Regions from separate parts of the Janthinobacterium sp. GW821-FHT03C10 genome, predicted to be linked through region 2. Evidence: predicted binding sites of a transcription regulator. Region 2 holds the regulator's gene; the other holds the start of a gene.

Region 1 (7,573 bases), on a different contig from region 2:
GCACAGCTCGAATTCCTCGCGCACGTCGAGGTTCAGCATGGCGTCGTCCTGCAGCATGCGGGCCAGCGCGTCGTCCGCATCCGCGTGCCGCATCCATGCCAGGCAGCCTTCCCACAGATGCTCCGCTTCCTGCGCCGGATCGATGGCGAGCACGCCCCATAGTTCCGTCGGCGGTGCGGGCTCCCGGGCGATGACGCCCCACAGTTCCGCAGGTGCTTCCCGTGCGGGCTCGTCGATGACGCCCCACAGGTCGGCCGGTTCCATGGGCGGCGCTTCTGGCGTTTCCGCCGCCGCCGTTTCAGCCGCTTGCGTTTCCGGCAGCTCCCCGGCAAACAGGTGCGCATGGCGCAGCGCGTATTCATACGCTTCGCGCAGCTCCTGGAAGGCGGCCGGATCGTCCTCGGGACGCGTCGCCTTCAGGCGCTTCGCATACGCGCGCTTGAGGGCGCGCTCGTCGCCGGTCGGCTCCGTGCCCAGGATCTCCCACAGGCCGCGCTGGCCGTTGTGCATGCCGCCGTCCATTTACAGGAAGCTCTCGCTCTCGACCTGGCGCAGCACCTCGTCGAGCGCCTGGCGCGCCTTGCGGATGGTGGCCGGGTCCTGCGTTTCCAGCGCGGCCTGGAAATTGGCCGTGTGCGCCGCCAGGTACTGGCGCACGTCGCCCAGCGACTGTTCATACAGGCGGTCGGCGCGCGTGACCAGGGTGCGGTTTTCCATCTGCTCGCGCGGGTGGATCTTCAGGTCGGCCAGTTCCGCAAAGCGCTGCTCGATCTGTTCCGGCGTCATCACGCCTGCATTGTCGCTGATGATCATCTTGTGCTTTTCCTGCGTGGCCAGCACCGTCACTTCCGCTTCCAGCACGCCGCTGACGTCATAGGTGAAGCGCACGTCGATGCCGATCTCGCCCGCCTTTTTCGCGGGGATCGGGAAGCTGATCTTGCCCAGGAAGACGTTGTCGGCCACCAGGCGCGACTCGCCCTGGAAGATCGCCACGTTGATTTCCTTCTGGTTGTCGTGGATGGTGGTGATGTTTTCCGTGCGCGAGACGGGCACCACGGAGTTGCGCTCGATGATGGGCAGGTAATGCCCGCCCTCATACTGGTTCGCGCCGACCTGGCGCGAAATCGAAATGCCCAGCGAATACGGCGCCACGTCCGTCATGACCACTTCGTCGAGGGCCGCATCGCGCATCTTCAGACCCGCCTGCACGGCGGCGCCCAGCGCCACGGCTTCGTCCGGGTCCAGGTGGATGGCGGGGAAGCGGCCGAACATGCGCGAGACGAGTTTACGCACCAGCGGCATGCGCGTGGCGCCACCGGCCAGCACCACTTCATTCAATTCCGCCGCGCGGATGGTGGCGTCGCGCAGCGCCCGTTCCACGGGCAGGCGCAGGCGGGCCAGCAGCGGTTCGCACAGCTGCGCCAGCTTGTCTTCGCCGATCTCCCAGCTGTACTCCTTGTCCTGGTAGCGCGTGGCCATGCGCATGGATGGCTGGTCCGACAGCAATCGCTTGACGCGCTCGGCTTCGTCGCGCAGCAGCTGCTGCTGGCGCGGGTCGAGCAGGCGGCTGCCGACGGCGCCGCGCAGGCCGCTGCCTTCCATGAAAGCGTCGACCAGCACGGTGACGAAGTCTTCGCCGCCCAGAAAATTATCGCCGGCCGAGGCGCGCACTTCCATCACGCCTTCGAACAGCTCCAGGATCGACACGTCGAACGTGCCGCCGCCCAGGTCGAAGACGAGAAATTTGCTTTCCTGTTCCTTGTCGCGGATGCCGTAGGCCAGCGCGGCGGCCGTCGGCTCGTTGAGCAGGCGCTCCACGCGCAGCCCCGCCAACTGGCCGGCGATGCGCGTGGCCTTGCGCTGCGCATCGCTGAAATACGCGGGCACGGTGATGATGGCTTCCTCGACCTTGTGGCCCAGGAAGGCTTCGGCATCTTCCTTCAGCGCGCGCAGCACCATCGACGACAGCTCTTCCGGGCGGAATTGCTGCGTGCCGAGGGTGATCTTCTTTTCGCTGCCCATGTAGCGCTTGAAGACGGCCGCCGTCAGTTGCGGGTGCGTCTGCAGCCGTTCGCGCGCGGCGCGCCCCACCAGCACGGTGCCGTCGTCGTCGATGCTCACGCACGACGGCGTCAGGTGTTCACCGAGCGCATTCGGGATGATGGCAGCCTTGCCGTCGCGCCAGATGGCGACCAGGCTGTTGGTGGTGCCCAGGTCGATGCCGATGATCATCAGATATCCGCCTCCGCCTCATTGCCGTGTTCCTCGATCCAGGCGCGGCGTCCTGCCGCTTCGCCCTTGCCCATCAACATATTGAAGCGCAAGGCCGAGGCCATGTGGTCGACTTCGCCGAGCGTGACGGGCAGCAAACGGCGCGTGTCCGGGTTCATCGTCGTTTCCCACAGCTGCTCGGCGTTCATCTCGCCCAGGCCCTTGAAGCGCGAGATCGACCAGGCGCCCTGTTTCACGCCTTCCTTGCGCAGCTTGTCCTCGATGGCCAGCAGTTCGCCATCGTCGAGCGCATAGATTTTCTGCATCGGCTTCTTGCCGCGCGCGGGCGCGTCCACGCGGTACAAAGGCGGACGGGCGATGCAGATGTGTCCCTTGTTGATCAGGACGGGGAAATGCTTGAAGAACAGGGTCAGCAGCAGTACCTGGATGTGCGAGCCGTCCACGTCCGCGTCCGACAGGATGCAGATCTTGCCGTAGCGCAGGCCCGACAGGTCGGGCGAGTCGCCCACGCTGTGCGGATCGACGCCGATGGCCACCGCAATGTCGTGGATCTCGTTATTGGCGAACAGGCGGTCGCGGTCCGTCTCCCACGAGTTCAGGACCTTGCCGCGCAGGGGCAGGATCGCCTGGAATTCCTTGTCGCGGCCCATCTTGGCCGAACCGCCCGCCGAATCGCCCTCGACGAGGAACAGTTCATTGCGCGCGATGTCGGACGATTCGCAATCGGTCAGCTTGCCCGGCAACACGGCCACGCCCGAGGATTTTTTCTTTTCCACTTTCTGCAGCGAGCGCTGGCGCGACTGCGCCTGCTTGATCACGAGCTCGGCCAGCTTCTTGCCGTAGTCGACGTGCTGGTTCAGCCACAGTTCCAGCGGCGGCTTGGTGAAGGTCGAGACGAGGCGCACGGCGTCGCGCGAATTGAGGCGTTCCTTGATCTGGCCCTGGAATTGCGGGTCCAGCACCTTGGCCGACAGCACGAACGAGGCGCGCGCGAACACGTCTTCCGGCAGCAGTTTCACGCCTTTGGGCAGCAGGGAGTGCATTTCGACGAAGTTTTTCACGGCGCCGAACAGGCCGTCGCGCAAGCCCGATTCGTGCGTGCCGCCATTCGAGGTGGGAATCAGGTTGACGTACGATTCGCGCACGATGGCGCCTTCTTCCGTCCACGCCACGACCCAGGCCGCGCCTTCGCCTTCGGCAAAGCCTTCCGAGTCCGGGCCTGCGTATTGCGCGCCTTCGAACAGGGGAATCAGGGTTTCGCCATTCGATACCTGCGCCAGCGTTTCGGTCAGGTAGCCACGCAAGCCTTCCGCGTACTGCCAGGTCTGCGTATCGCCCGTCTTCGCGTTGGTCAGGGTGACGGTGACGCCCGGCAGCAGCACGGCTTTCGAGCGCAGCAGGCGTTGCAGCTCGGTTTGCGAGATATTCGGCGAATCAAAGTATTTTGCATCGGGCCAGGCCGTGACGCGCGTGCCGGATTTCTTGCCGTCGCGCGGGGCGGGGCGGGAACTCAGGGGCTCGATCACGTCGCCGTTGGCAAACACCATGTGATGCAGGCCGTTGCCGTCGCTTTCCTTGCGCCAGACGGTGATTTCCAGGCGCGTCGACAGCGCATTGGTGACGGACACGCCGACGCCGTGCAAGCCGCCCGAGAACGCGTAGGCGCCGCCCGAACCCTTGTCGAATTTGCCGCCCGCGTGCAGCCGTGTAAACACGATTTCCACCGTCGGCACGCCTTCTTCCGGGTGCAGGCCGACGGGAATGCCGCGGCCATTGTCTTCGACGGTGATGCTGCCATCCGTGTTCTGCGTCACGGCGATATGCGTGCAATGACCGCCCAGCGCCTCGTCGGAGGCATTGTCGATCACTTCCTGAATGATGTGCAGCGGATTTTCAGTGCGGGTGTACATCCCCGGGCGCTGCTTGACGGGTTCCAGTCCTTTCAGGACACGGATGGATGATTCGCTGTAGTCGGATGCTGGTTTTTTAGTGGCCATACGTGTTCAAGCTAAGTAAAGACAGTGGTTGGAACGCCAGGCCAGGGCACTGCGGGCGCAATGACAGCGGCGGCGATAACTGTATGAATATACAGTATATCCCGTCCAGCGTCACTGGGGGAGGGCAGTGCGGCAGGCTTGGCGTCCTTGTGCGGACGCTCGCGCATTCTATCTTGTCCGGCGAGCAATAGCGCTACTCCAGGGCAACAACAGTGCGTTGCGCGGGGGCTTTTGCGCCCATTGTGAAGGATTTTATGCGGTAAAGCCGCCGTTTTTACATCTTGTTTACAAGCACCTCCCCAGTCTTTACGAATTTTTTAGACCCTTTTGGCTAATCTGCTCACTATCAAAACAAACCTGAATGAGGGTGGGAATGGATCTCGTGTATCTCGGCTTGATTGCCGTGTTTTTCGTCGTGGCGGCCGGCTTTGCCGTCGCCTGCGACAAATTAGGGAGCGTCAAATGAACGCGTTTTATGTGCTGGGCGCCGTCGTCTCGGCCGGCCTGCTCGTGTATTTGCTGGTGGCGCTGCTGAAGGCGGAGGAACTGTGATGACGACGCAATCGATACTGTTGTTGGTGGCCTTCCTGGCCGTGCTGCTGGCCGCCGGCTATCCGCTGGGCCTGTACATGGCCAGGGTGGCCGGCGATGGCCCCGTGCGCGGCCTGGGCTGGCTGCAAAAGCTGGAAAACCTGCTGTACCGCTGGTCCGGCCTGCCCGCCGACAAGGCCATGGGCTGGAAAAGCTATGCCATCGCCCTGATCGTCTTCAATACCGTGGGCGCCGTCTTCGTCTATGGCCTGCAGCGCCTGCAGGGTTTCCTGCCCTTGAATCCCCAGGGCCTGGGCGCCGTCAGCCCCGATTCCTCGTTCAATACCACCGTCAGCTTCGTCGCCAATACCAACTGGCAGGGCTACGGCGGCGAACAGACCATGAGCTACCTGACCCAGATGCTGGGCATGGCTTGCCAGAATTTCTTTTCTGCGGCCACCGGCATCGCCGTGATCTTCGCGCTGGTGCGCGGCTTTGCGTCGCGCTCGGGCAAGTCGATCGGCAATTTCTGGGTCGACCTGGTGCGCTCCACCCTGTACATCCTGCTGCCGCTGTCCCTGGCCCTGTCCGTCGTCTTCATGGGCGAAGGCATGATCCAGAACTTTTCCGCCTACAAGGAAGTGACCCTGCTCGACCACGTGGCATATGCAACGCCGAAGGTGACGGCTGACGGCCAGCCCGTGCTGGACGCCGCCGGTCAACCCTTGATGGAAGCGCAAGTGGCGACGACGCAGACGATCGCCATGGGCCCCGTCGCGTCGCAGGAGTCGATCAAGCTGCTGGGCACGAATGGCGGCGGCTTCTTCAATGCCAATTCCTCGCACCCGTACGAAAACCCGACCGCGCTGTCGAACTTCCTGCAGATGCTGGCCATCTTCATCATTCCCGCCGGCCTGTGCTTCACCTTCGGCCGCATGGTGGGCGACCTGCGCCAGGGCTGGGCCGTGCTGGCCGCGATGACCCTGATCTTTGTCGTCATGACGGCCGGCGTGATGAGCGCCGAGCAGCAAGCCAATCCGGCGTTGCAGGCCTTGGGCGTGGACCAGCAGGCCAGCAGCCTGCAATCGGGCGGCAATATGGAAGGCAAGGAAACGCGCTTCGGCATCAGCTCCTCGACCCTGTTCGCGGCGGTGACGACGGCCGCATCGTGCGGCGCCGTCAATTCCATGCACGACTCCTACATGCCCCTGGGCGGCATGGTGCCGCTGCTGCTGATGCAGTTCGGCGAAGTGATCTTCGGCGGCGTGGGCACGGGCCTGTACGGCATGCTGATGTTCGCCATCCTGGCCGTCTTCATCGCCGGCCTGATGATAGGCCGCACGCCTGAATACCTGGGCAAGAAAATCCAGGCGTATGAAATGAAGATGGTGTCGCTGGCCATCCTGATCACGCCAGCCCTCGTGTTGACGGGCACGGCGATCGCCGTGATGGTCGAACCGGGCAAGATCGGCGTGGCCAATCCGGGCGCGCACGGTTTCTCTGAAATCCTGTACGCCTTCACGTCGGCGGCCAACAACAACGGCAGCGCGTTTGCCGGCCTGTCCGCCAACACGCCGTTCTACAACGTGATGCTGGCGATCGCCATGTGGTTCGGCCGCTTCGGCGTGATCGTGCCCGTGCTGGCGGTGGCCGGTTCGCTGGCGGCCAAGCAGCGCCTGTCGGCGAATGCGGGCACCATGCCCACGCACGGCCCCATGTTCATCGGCCTGCTGATCGGCGTCGTCGTGCTCGTCGGCGTGCTCAATTACGTTCCCGCGCTGGCCCTGGGCCCGATCGTCGAACACCTGCAACTTTTCATCAAATAAGAGGCTACCATGTCACGCACAAGCCTGACCTTGTTCGATTCCGCACTGATTGGCCCTGCCATCGTCGATGCGTTCAAAAAACTCGACCCCCGCACGCAGTGGCGCAGCCCCGTGATGTTCGTCGTCTATGTGGGCAGCATCATCACGACCCTGCTGGCCATCCAGGCCCTGAATGGCCAGGGTGAAGCGCCGTTCGGCTTCATCGTCGCCGTCGCCGTGTGGCTGTGGTTTACCGTGCTGTTCGCGAACTTCGCCGAAGCGCTGGCCGAAGGCCGCAGCAAGGCCCAGGCGGCCTCGCTGCGCGCCCTCAAGCAGACGGTGATGGCAAAGAAAATGCAAACGCCGAAATACGGCACGTCCTGGCTGCCCACGCCGGCGACCGACCTGCGCAAGGGCATGACGGTGCTGGTCGAGGCGGGTGACGTGATTCCCGCCGACGGCGAAGTGACGGCCGGCGTGGCCTCCGTCGACGAAAGCGCCATCACGGGCGAATCGGCGCCCGTCATCCGCGAATCGGGCGGCGACTTTTCCGCCGTCACGGGCGGCACCCGCGTGCTGTCCGACTGGCTGCTGGTGCGCGTTTCCGTCAACCCGGGCGAAGCCTTCATCGACCGCATGATCGCCATGGTCGAAGGCGCCAAGCGCCAGAAGACGCCGAACGAGATCGCCCTGACGATTTTATTGGTGGCCCTGTCGATCGTCTTCCTGATCGTCACCGTGACCCTGCTGCCGTATTCGCTGTTTTCCGTGGCGGCGGCCGGCACCGGCACGCCGGTGACGATCACCGTGCTGATCGCGCTGCTCGTGTGCCTGATCCCGACCACCATCGGCGGTTTGCTGTCCGCCATCGGCGTGGCCGGCATGAGCCGCATGATGCAGGCCAATGTGATCGCCACGTCGGGGCGCGCCGTGGAAGCGGCCGGCGACGTCGACGTGCTGCTGCTCGATAAGACGGGCACCATCACCCTGGGCAACCGCCAGGCGTCG
Region 2 (7,573 bases):
CCACACGGATTATCTGGGCGACACGCGCGAAGCGATCGGCTTTGAAAAGGCCGGCATCTTCCGTCCGGGCAAGGCAGCCATCTGCAGCGATCCCGTGCCGCCGCAGTCGCTGATCGACCATGCCGAGGCCATCGGCGCCGACCTGTGGCTGATGGGCCGCGATTTCAACTATTCGGGCGACAAGCAGCAGTGGAACTACGGCGGGCGCGAGCAGCGCCGCAATTCGCTGGCCTACCCGAGCTTGCGCGGCGCCAACCAGATCCTCAATGCGACGGCCGTGCTGGCCGCGCTGGAAGTGCTGAAGCTGAAACTGCCCGTGGGCGCGCAGGAAGTGCGCACGGGCCTCGTGACGGTGGAGCTGCCGGGCCGCTTCCAGGTCTTGCCTGGCCGCCCCAGTGTGATCCTCGACGTGGCGCACAACCCGCACGCGGCGTCGGCCCTGAACCAGAACCTGGGCAATATGGGTTTCCACCCGTACACCTATGCCGTGTTCGGCTCCATGCAGGACAAGGATATCGATGGCGTGCTGGCCGCGATGAGCGAGCACGTCGACCACTGGTGCCTGGCGGGCCTGCCTTCGCCGCGCGCGGCCACGGCTTCCGAACTGGCCGCCAAGGTGCAGATCATGCTCGAAGATAAGCCCGACAGCAGCGAGCATACTGTGTCTATTTTCGATGATCCGGCACAAGCTTTTGCAAATGCAATGAGCCGGGCCGGTGAGAATGATAGAATTGTGGTCTTTGGTTCTTTCCTCACCGTTGCCGGCGTGATGAAGGCCCGAAAATCCTCACTTCACTGAAACGCACTCGACTGAAAATCACGCATGGGCTTGTTCTCGAAACTGTTTAAAAACAAGCAAGAATCCTCTGGCGAAGACAGCGGCTTTTATGTCCCTGGCGAAGCGCAGTCGCCGACCCGCAAGCGCGCCGCCAACACCTCCGGTGGTGGCGGTTCGCGCCGTGGCGGCAAGGAAGCGCCGGACCCGGTCTTGCCTGAAAAAAAGCGCGCACGCCGCCGCCTGGTCGGGGCCATCGCCCTGGCCCTGGGCGTGGCCGTCGGCTTGCCGATGCTGCTCGATTCCGAGCCGAAAGCGCCGTTCAACGATATCGCCATCGACATTCCGTCGAAGGAAAAGGCGGTGCCTGCGCCGGCGCCCGTGCCGGCCGTTCCGGCCCGGGCCGCAGCGGATGGCCTGGACCAGTCCGAGGAAATCGTCGACGCGCCGCTGCCGCCCGCGGCCAAGCCGGCAGCGGCGCCGGCCCCCGTGCTGGCCGCCGCCCAGCCTGCGCCGGTCAAGCCGGCCTACGTGGAACCGAAACACGAGCCCAAGCCCGAACCGAAACCTGTCAAGGTGGAGCCGAAACCGGAACCGAAATCCGAGCCGAAGCACGAAGCCAAGCCGGAGCCGAAACACGAGCCCAAGCCCGAGTCCAAGCCGGAACCCAAGCATGAGGTAAAACCGGAAGCCAAGCCCGAAGCGAAGCCTGCCAAGCCGGCGCAATCGGCCGACGATGCCGCGCGCGCGCTGGCTATCCTGGAAGGCAAGCCGCAAGACAAGCCACAAGAAAAAGCGCAAGACAAGGCCCACGACGCCGGCAGCGGCAAGTTCGTGGTGCAGGTGGCGGCGCTGGCGACGCAGGACAAGGTCGATGAATTGCAGGACAAGCTGCGCGAAGCGGGCATCAAGTCGTACACGCAGAAAGTCTCCAGCCCGGCGGGCGAGCGCATCCGCGTGCGCGTGGGGCCGTTTGGCAGCCGTGAAGACGCCGAAAAGACCCGCGCCAAGCTGCAAAAGCTGGGCCTGGGCGGCAGCCTGGTACCGGCGTGATGTTGCAAGGCTGAACGCGCGTGACGATCTTCGATTACCTGGTGCTGTTCGTGCTGGTGACGTCCGTGCTGATCAGCATGATGCGCGGCCTGGTCAAGGAAATACTGTCGTTGGTCAGCTGGGTCGTGGCGTTCGTCATTGCCAACGCCTATGGCGCCACCCTGGCGAAGTTCCTGCCGGAAGCCGTGCCGGGCGAAGCGATCCGTTTGTTGCTGGCCTTCGTGGTGCTGTTCATCGGCGTGCGCATTTTGATGGGATTGCTGTCCATGACGGTCGACGCCCTCGTCAAGGTGACGGGCCTGAGCCTGGCCGACCGCACCCTGGGCAGCCTGTTCGGCGTGGCGCGGGGCCTTGTGATCGTGCTGACCGCCGTCATCTTGTGTGGCATGACGTCCATACCGCAGCAGCCATTCTGGAAAAACGCGCAGCTCAGCCCGCTCGCGGAGCAGGGCGCGCGCGCCATCAAGCCTTATCTGCCTGCCGCTTACGCGCAGCATGTGAAATTTTGAATTTTTTTTAAAATCAGTAGCACAGTTTAGGAGCACACCATGTGTGGCATCGTCGGCGTCGTTTCCCATCAACCTGTCAATCAATTGCTCTATGATGCATTGTTGCTCCTGCAACATCGCGGTCAGGATGCGGCAGGGATTGCGACCAATCACAGCAGTATGTTTTCCATGCACAAGGCCAACGGCCTCGTACGTGACGTCTTCCGTACGCGCAACATGCGTTCGCTGCAAGGCAATTCGGGCATCGGTCATTGCCGCTATCCGACGGCCGGTTCGTCGAGCGAAGAGGAAGCGCAGCCGTTCTATGTGAATGCGCCGTTCGGCATCACCCTGGCGCACAACGGCAACCTGACCAACTGGGAACAGTTGAAGCTGGAAATGTTCAAGAACGACCGCCGCCACATCAATACCGATTCCGATTCGGAAGTGCTGCTCAACGTGCTGGCGCATGAAATCCAGGAAGCGACGACGGGCCTGAACCTGGACCCGGAAGCCATCTTCAAGGCCGTTACCGTACTGAACCGCCGCGTCAAGGGCGGCTACGCCGCCGTCGCGCAAATCGCCGGCGTGGGCTTGCTGGCCTTCCGCGACCCGCACGGCATCCGCCCGCTGTGCCTGGGCATCAATGAAACGGAGCAGGGACCCGAATACCTGATCGCTTCCGAATCCGTGGCCCTGGAAGGCATGGGCTTCCGCTTCGTGCGCGACATCGGTCCCGGCGAAGCCGTCTTTATCGACGCCGACAAGCAATTGCATAGCGCCCAGTGCGCCGACAACGCCAGCCTGAACCCATGCGTGTTCGAGTTCGTCTACCTGGCCCGTCCCGATTCCGTCATCGACGGCGCCTCCGTATACGCCACGCGCCTGAAAATGGGCGAATACCTGGCCGAGAAGATCCGCACCGAACTGCCCGGCGTGCATATCGACGTGGTCATGCCGATTCCCGATTCCTCGCGTCCGGCCGCCATCCAACTGGCCATGGCGCTGAACATCGAGTACCGCGAAGGTTTCATCAAGAACCGCTACATCGGCCGTACCTTCATCATGCCGGGCCAGGCGGCGCGCAAGAAATCCGTGCGCCAGAAGCTCAACGCGATCCCGTCCGAGTTCAAGGATAAAGTCGTGTTGCTGGTCGACGATTCCATCGTGCGCGGCACCACCAGCCGTGAAATCGTGCAGATGGCGCGTGAAGCGGGCGCGACGAAAGTCATCTTCGCCTCGGCCGCGCCGCCGGTCATCTACCCGAACGTGTACGGCATCGACATGCCGACGCGCGACGAGCTGATCGCCTACGGCCGCACGACGGAAGAAGTGTGCCGCGAAATCACGGCCGATTACCTGGTCTACCAGGATATCGGCGCCCTGAAGCAGGCGATCGCCGACGTCAACCCGGCCCTGGTCAACTTCGAGGCTTCGTGTTTCGACGGCGTCTACGTGACGGGCGACGTGTCGCAGGAATACCTGGACCGCCTGGAATATGCGCGCCACCATCCGAAGGCGGCGGCGCCCGAAGATACGCCGCGTTCCCAGCTGAACCTGAACCTGGCCACGACAGAAGCGTAATTATCTTGCCCGGCTAGCGCCGGGCTTTTTTTGCTCCGCGATCATGAACGATAAAAAAAACTACGGCTTTACCACCACCATCCTGCATAACGACCGCCGCAAGGGCATCGAGCACGGCTCCCTGCACAAGCCCGTGCACACTTCCGTCGCGTTCGGCTATGGCGATGCGCGCCAGCTCGCTTCCGTGTTCCAGGGCAAGGAGCCGGGCTTCCGCTATGGCCGCCAGGGCAACCCGACCGTGTCCGCGCTGGAAGACAAGGTCAACCAGATGGAAGATGGCGTGGCCACCCTGTGCTTCGCCACCGGCATGGGCGCCATCGGCGCCGTGGTGCAGTCGCTGCTGCGCGCGGGCGACCATGTGGTGTCGTCGGCCTTTTTGTTTGGCAACACCAACAGCCTGTGGCAAACGGTGACGGGGCAGGGCATCGATGTATCGTTCGTCGACGCCACCGAGGTGGCCAACGTGGCGGCCGCCATCACGCCGGCCACGCGCATCGTGTTCGTGGAAACCATCGCCAATCCGCGCACGCAGATCGCCGACCTGGCAAAGATCGGCGAGTTGTGCCGCGAGAAGGGCATCTTGTACATCGTCGACAACACCATGACGACGCCGTATCTGTTCCGCCCGAAAGCCGTGGGCGCGGGCCTGGTGGTCAATGCCTTGACGAAATCCATCGGCGGCCACGGCAATGCGCTGGGCGGCAGCTTGACGGACACGGGCGTGTTCGACTGGACGCAGTATCCGAACATCTTTGAGAACTACAAGAAGGCGGCGCCGGCGCAATGGGGTATCGCGCAAATCCGCGCCAAGGCCTTGCGCGACTTCGGCGCCTCGCTGGGGCCGGAAGCGGCGCACCATATCGCCGTCGGCGCGGAAACCATGGCCTTGCGCATGGACCGCACCTGCTCGAACGCCCTGGCCCTGGCCACCATGCTGGCCGCCGATCCGCGCGTGGCGGCCGTGCATTACCCGGGTCTGGCGTCGCACCCGCAGCATGCGCTGGCGAGCGACCTGTTCCGCAGCTATGGCTCCCTGTTCAGCTTTGAACTCAAGGATGGCATCGACTGCTTCGATTTCCTCAATCGTTTGAATTTGGCCATTCCCGCGAGCAACCTCGGCGACACGCGCACCCTGGTCATTCCCGTCGCCCACACGATCTTCTATGAGATGGGTGCCGAGCGGCGTGCCAGCATGGGTATCGCCGAATCGCTGATCCGCGTCTCCGTCGGCATCGAGGACGAGGTGGATCTGCTCGAGGATTTCCGCCAGGCACTCGATGTATAAGTCGCCGGATAAATGAAAAGGGCCGCAACAGTCATGCTGTTGCGGCCCTTTTTTCGTGCAGTCGTTTAATGCCAGCTGCGCATGAGTCCGACGGCCAGCCCTTCCAGGGCGAATTCATCTTCCGGCGATACGGTGATGACCTTGAAGTCGGGATTTTCCGGGAACAGTTCGATCACGGAACCCGTCTTCTTGTAGCGCTTGACGGTGACTTCGTCGCCGATGCGGGCGACGACGATCTGGCCGTTCTTGGCGCTGTCGACCTTCTTGACGGCCAGTAAATCGCCATCCATGATGCCGGCGTCGCGCATGGACCAGCCGCGCACCTTCAGCAGGAAGTCGGGCTTGGCCGAAAACAGGGCCGGGTCCACGTTGTAGCTCGCTTCCAGGTTTTCCTGTGCCAGGATGGGCGAGCCTGCCGCCACGCGGCCGATCAGGGGCAGCGACATCAGCAGCGCTGCCGGCACTTTCGATGGCAGGGCTTCAGCCGCCGCGCCGATCAGGCGGATGCCGCGCGAGGTGCCGGGCGAAATCTCGATGGCGCCCTTGCGGGCCAGGGCCTGCAAATGCTCTTCGGCCGCGTTGGCCGATTTGAAACCCAGTTCATTGGCGATTTCGGCACGGGTGGGAGGAAAGCCCGTGTTTTCAATCGCGTCCTTGATCAGGTTCAGGATTTGTTCTTGTCGTGCTGTCAGCTTGATCATGAGCGGTGGGTGCATACTGAAATGCTGTCTATATGAACAGACTGTATTTTTGTACAGTATCGCCCACTATGCAAGGGGATTTGCGTGTTTTCGGCGAATTTCGCAAGAAATACTTGTCCATGGGCGGAAAGCGCGTTCGCGCGCGGTCTTTTCGGGCGCTGGCGCAAGCAATGATTGAAACGTTTGCAAAAGGCGGTTATAATCTTCGGCTGACCTTCCCACACCCGTCTTGACGCCGGGGTGGGCGATTATCAATCCGACCTGAAGGAGTTTGCATGCGTCATTATGAAATAGTCTTTATCGTCCATCCGGACCAAAGCGAGCAAGTGCCCGCGATGATCGAACGCTACAAAGCCAGCGTAACCACCCGCGGCGGTTCGGTTCACCGCGTGGAAGATTGGGGCCGCCGCCAAATGGCTTACTCGATCCAAAAGCTGCCTAAAGCACACTACATCTGCCTGAACATCGAATGCGACAACGAGACCCTGGTCGAGTTGGAAACAGCATTCAAATTCAATGATGCCGTGTTGCGTCACCTGACCGTTAAAATGAAGAAAGCTGAAACAGCTCCTTCGCCGATGATGAAATCGGTACAACGCGAAGACGCGGCCAAAAGCCACCGCACCGAAGCACCAGCAGCCGCTCCAGCCGCAGCCGCTTAATTTTTGACCAGGATCGTGCGCTGAACCAGCTACAAGTCACCGCCATCATTGCCGAGCGCGAAATATTGCGCTATACCCCGGCAGGGCTGCCGATTGTGAATGCAGTATTGCAACACAGTTCGCAGCAGATGGAAGCAGGGATTGCCCGTTTGACCGAGTTTGATGTTGCCGCGCTAGCCGCTGGCGAAATTTCAGGCCGGTTCAGTCAGGCAAGCTTGGGCGGGGTGTATCAGTTCACGGGTTTCCTGGCCAGGAAGAGCCGCAACAGCAAGAGTTTGGTGTTTCACATCATTGATTTTAGTGCAGTCATTCCCGACTAGCGCATTTTAGATACAGGAGCCTGACATGGCATTCGGTAAAAAGTTCGACAAAAATAAGCTCAAGCTTAAAGAAAAACGCAAACAGCAAAACCCTTTGTTCAAACGTAAGAAGTTCTGCCGCTTCACGGCAGCTCACGTTGAGCAAGTCGACTACAAAGACGTCGACACGCTGAAAGACTTCGTCCAGGAAAACGGCAAGATCATGCCAGCACGCCTGACCGGTACCAAAGCGCACTACCAGCGCCAAGTCGACACCGCAATCAAGCGCGCTCGCTTCCTCGCGCTGCTGCCATACACCGATCTGCACCACGCTTAATCGGTCAGATATTCCTGGAGAAGAACTATGCAAATCATTCTGTTAGAAAAAGTTGTAAACGTCGGTAACCTCGGCGAAGTCGTCAAAGTCAAAGACGGTTACGCACGTAACTTCCTGATCCCGCAACGCCTGGCACGTCGTGCTACGGCAACCGCTGTGGCTGAATTCGAAGTCAAGCGCGCCGAACTGGAAAAAGCTGCTGCCGCCAAACTGGCCGCATCGCAAGCCCAGGGCGAAAAACTGAGCGGCCTGACCGTTCAAGTTGCTCAAAAAGCTGGCGTCGATGGCCGTCTGTTCGGTTCCGTCACCAACTTCGACATCGCTGAAGCGCTGACCAAGCAAGGTTTTGCTGTTGAAAAAGCACAAATCCGCATGCCTACCGGCCCGCT

Evidence for each region. The regulator LexA, encoded in region 2, represses DNA repair genes until DNA is damaged. The targets are predictions, from matches to a motif close to ACTGTATNNNNATACAGT.
Region 1: the regulator LexA is predicted to act here: its motif matches at 4,308-4,325, upstream of AC07VH_RS21930 (DNA topoisomerase IV subunit B).

What each region holds. Positions count from the first base shown of each region.
Region 1 is NZ_JBWKUN010000006.1:481,821-489,393, reverse strand. Features, by position in the region: gene AC07VH_RS21940 (hypothetical protein) at 1-510, opposite strand, end outside; gene AC07VH_RS21935 (molecular chaperone HscC) at 523-2,232, opposite strand; gene AC07VH_RS21930 (DNA topoisomerase IV subunit B) at 2,232-4,229, opposite strand; gene kdpF (K(+)-transporting ATPase subunit F) at 4,692-4,781, shown strand; gene kdpA (potassium-transporting ATPase subunit KdpA) at 4,781-6,586, shown strand; gene kdpB (potassium-transporting ATPase subunit KdpB) at 6,596-7,573, shown strand, end outside.
Region 2 is NZ_JBWKUN010000007.1:15,220-22,792, reverse strand. Features, by position in the region: gene folC (bifunctional tetrahydrofolate synthase/dihydrofolate synthase) at 1-799, shown strand, start outside; gene AC07VH_RS22150 (SPOR domain-containing protein) at 824-1,828, shown strand; gene AC07VH_RS22145 (CvpA family protein) at 1,849-2,337, shown strand; gene purF (amidophosphoribosyltransferase) at 2,377-3,900, shown strand; gene AC07VH_RS22135 (cystathionine gamma-synthase family protein) at 3,944-5,185, shown strand; gene lexA (transcriptional repressor LexA) at 5,251-5,886, opposite strand; gene rpsF (30S ribosomal protein S6) at 6,162-6,548, shown strand; gene priB (primosomal replication protein N) at 6,569-6,868, shown strand; gene rpsR (30S ribosomal protein S18) at 6,894-7,184, shown strand; gene rplI (50S ribosomal protein L9) at 7,212-7,573, shown strand, end outside.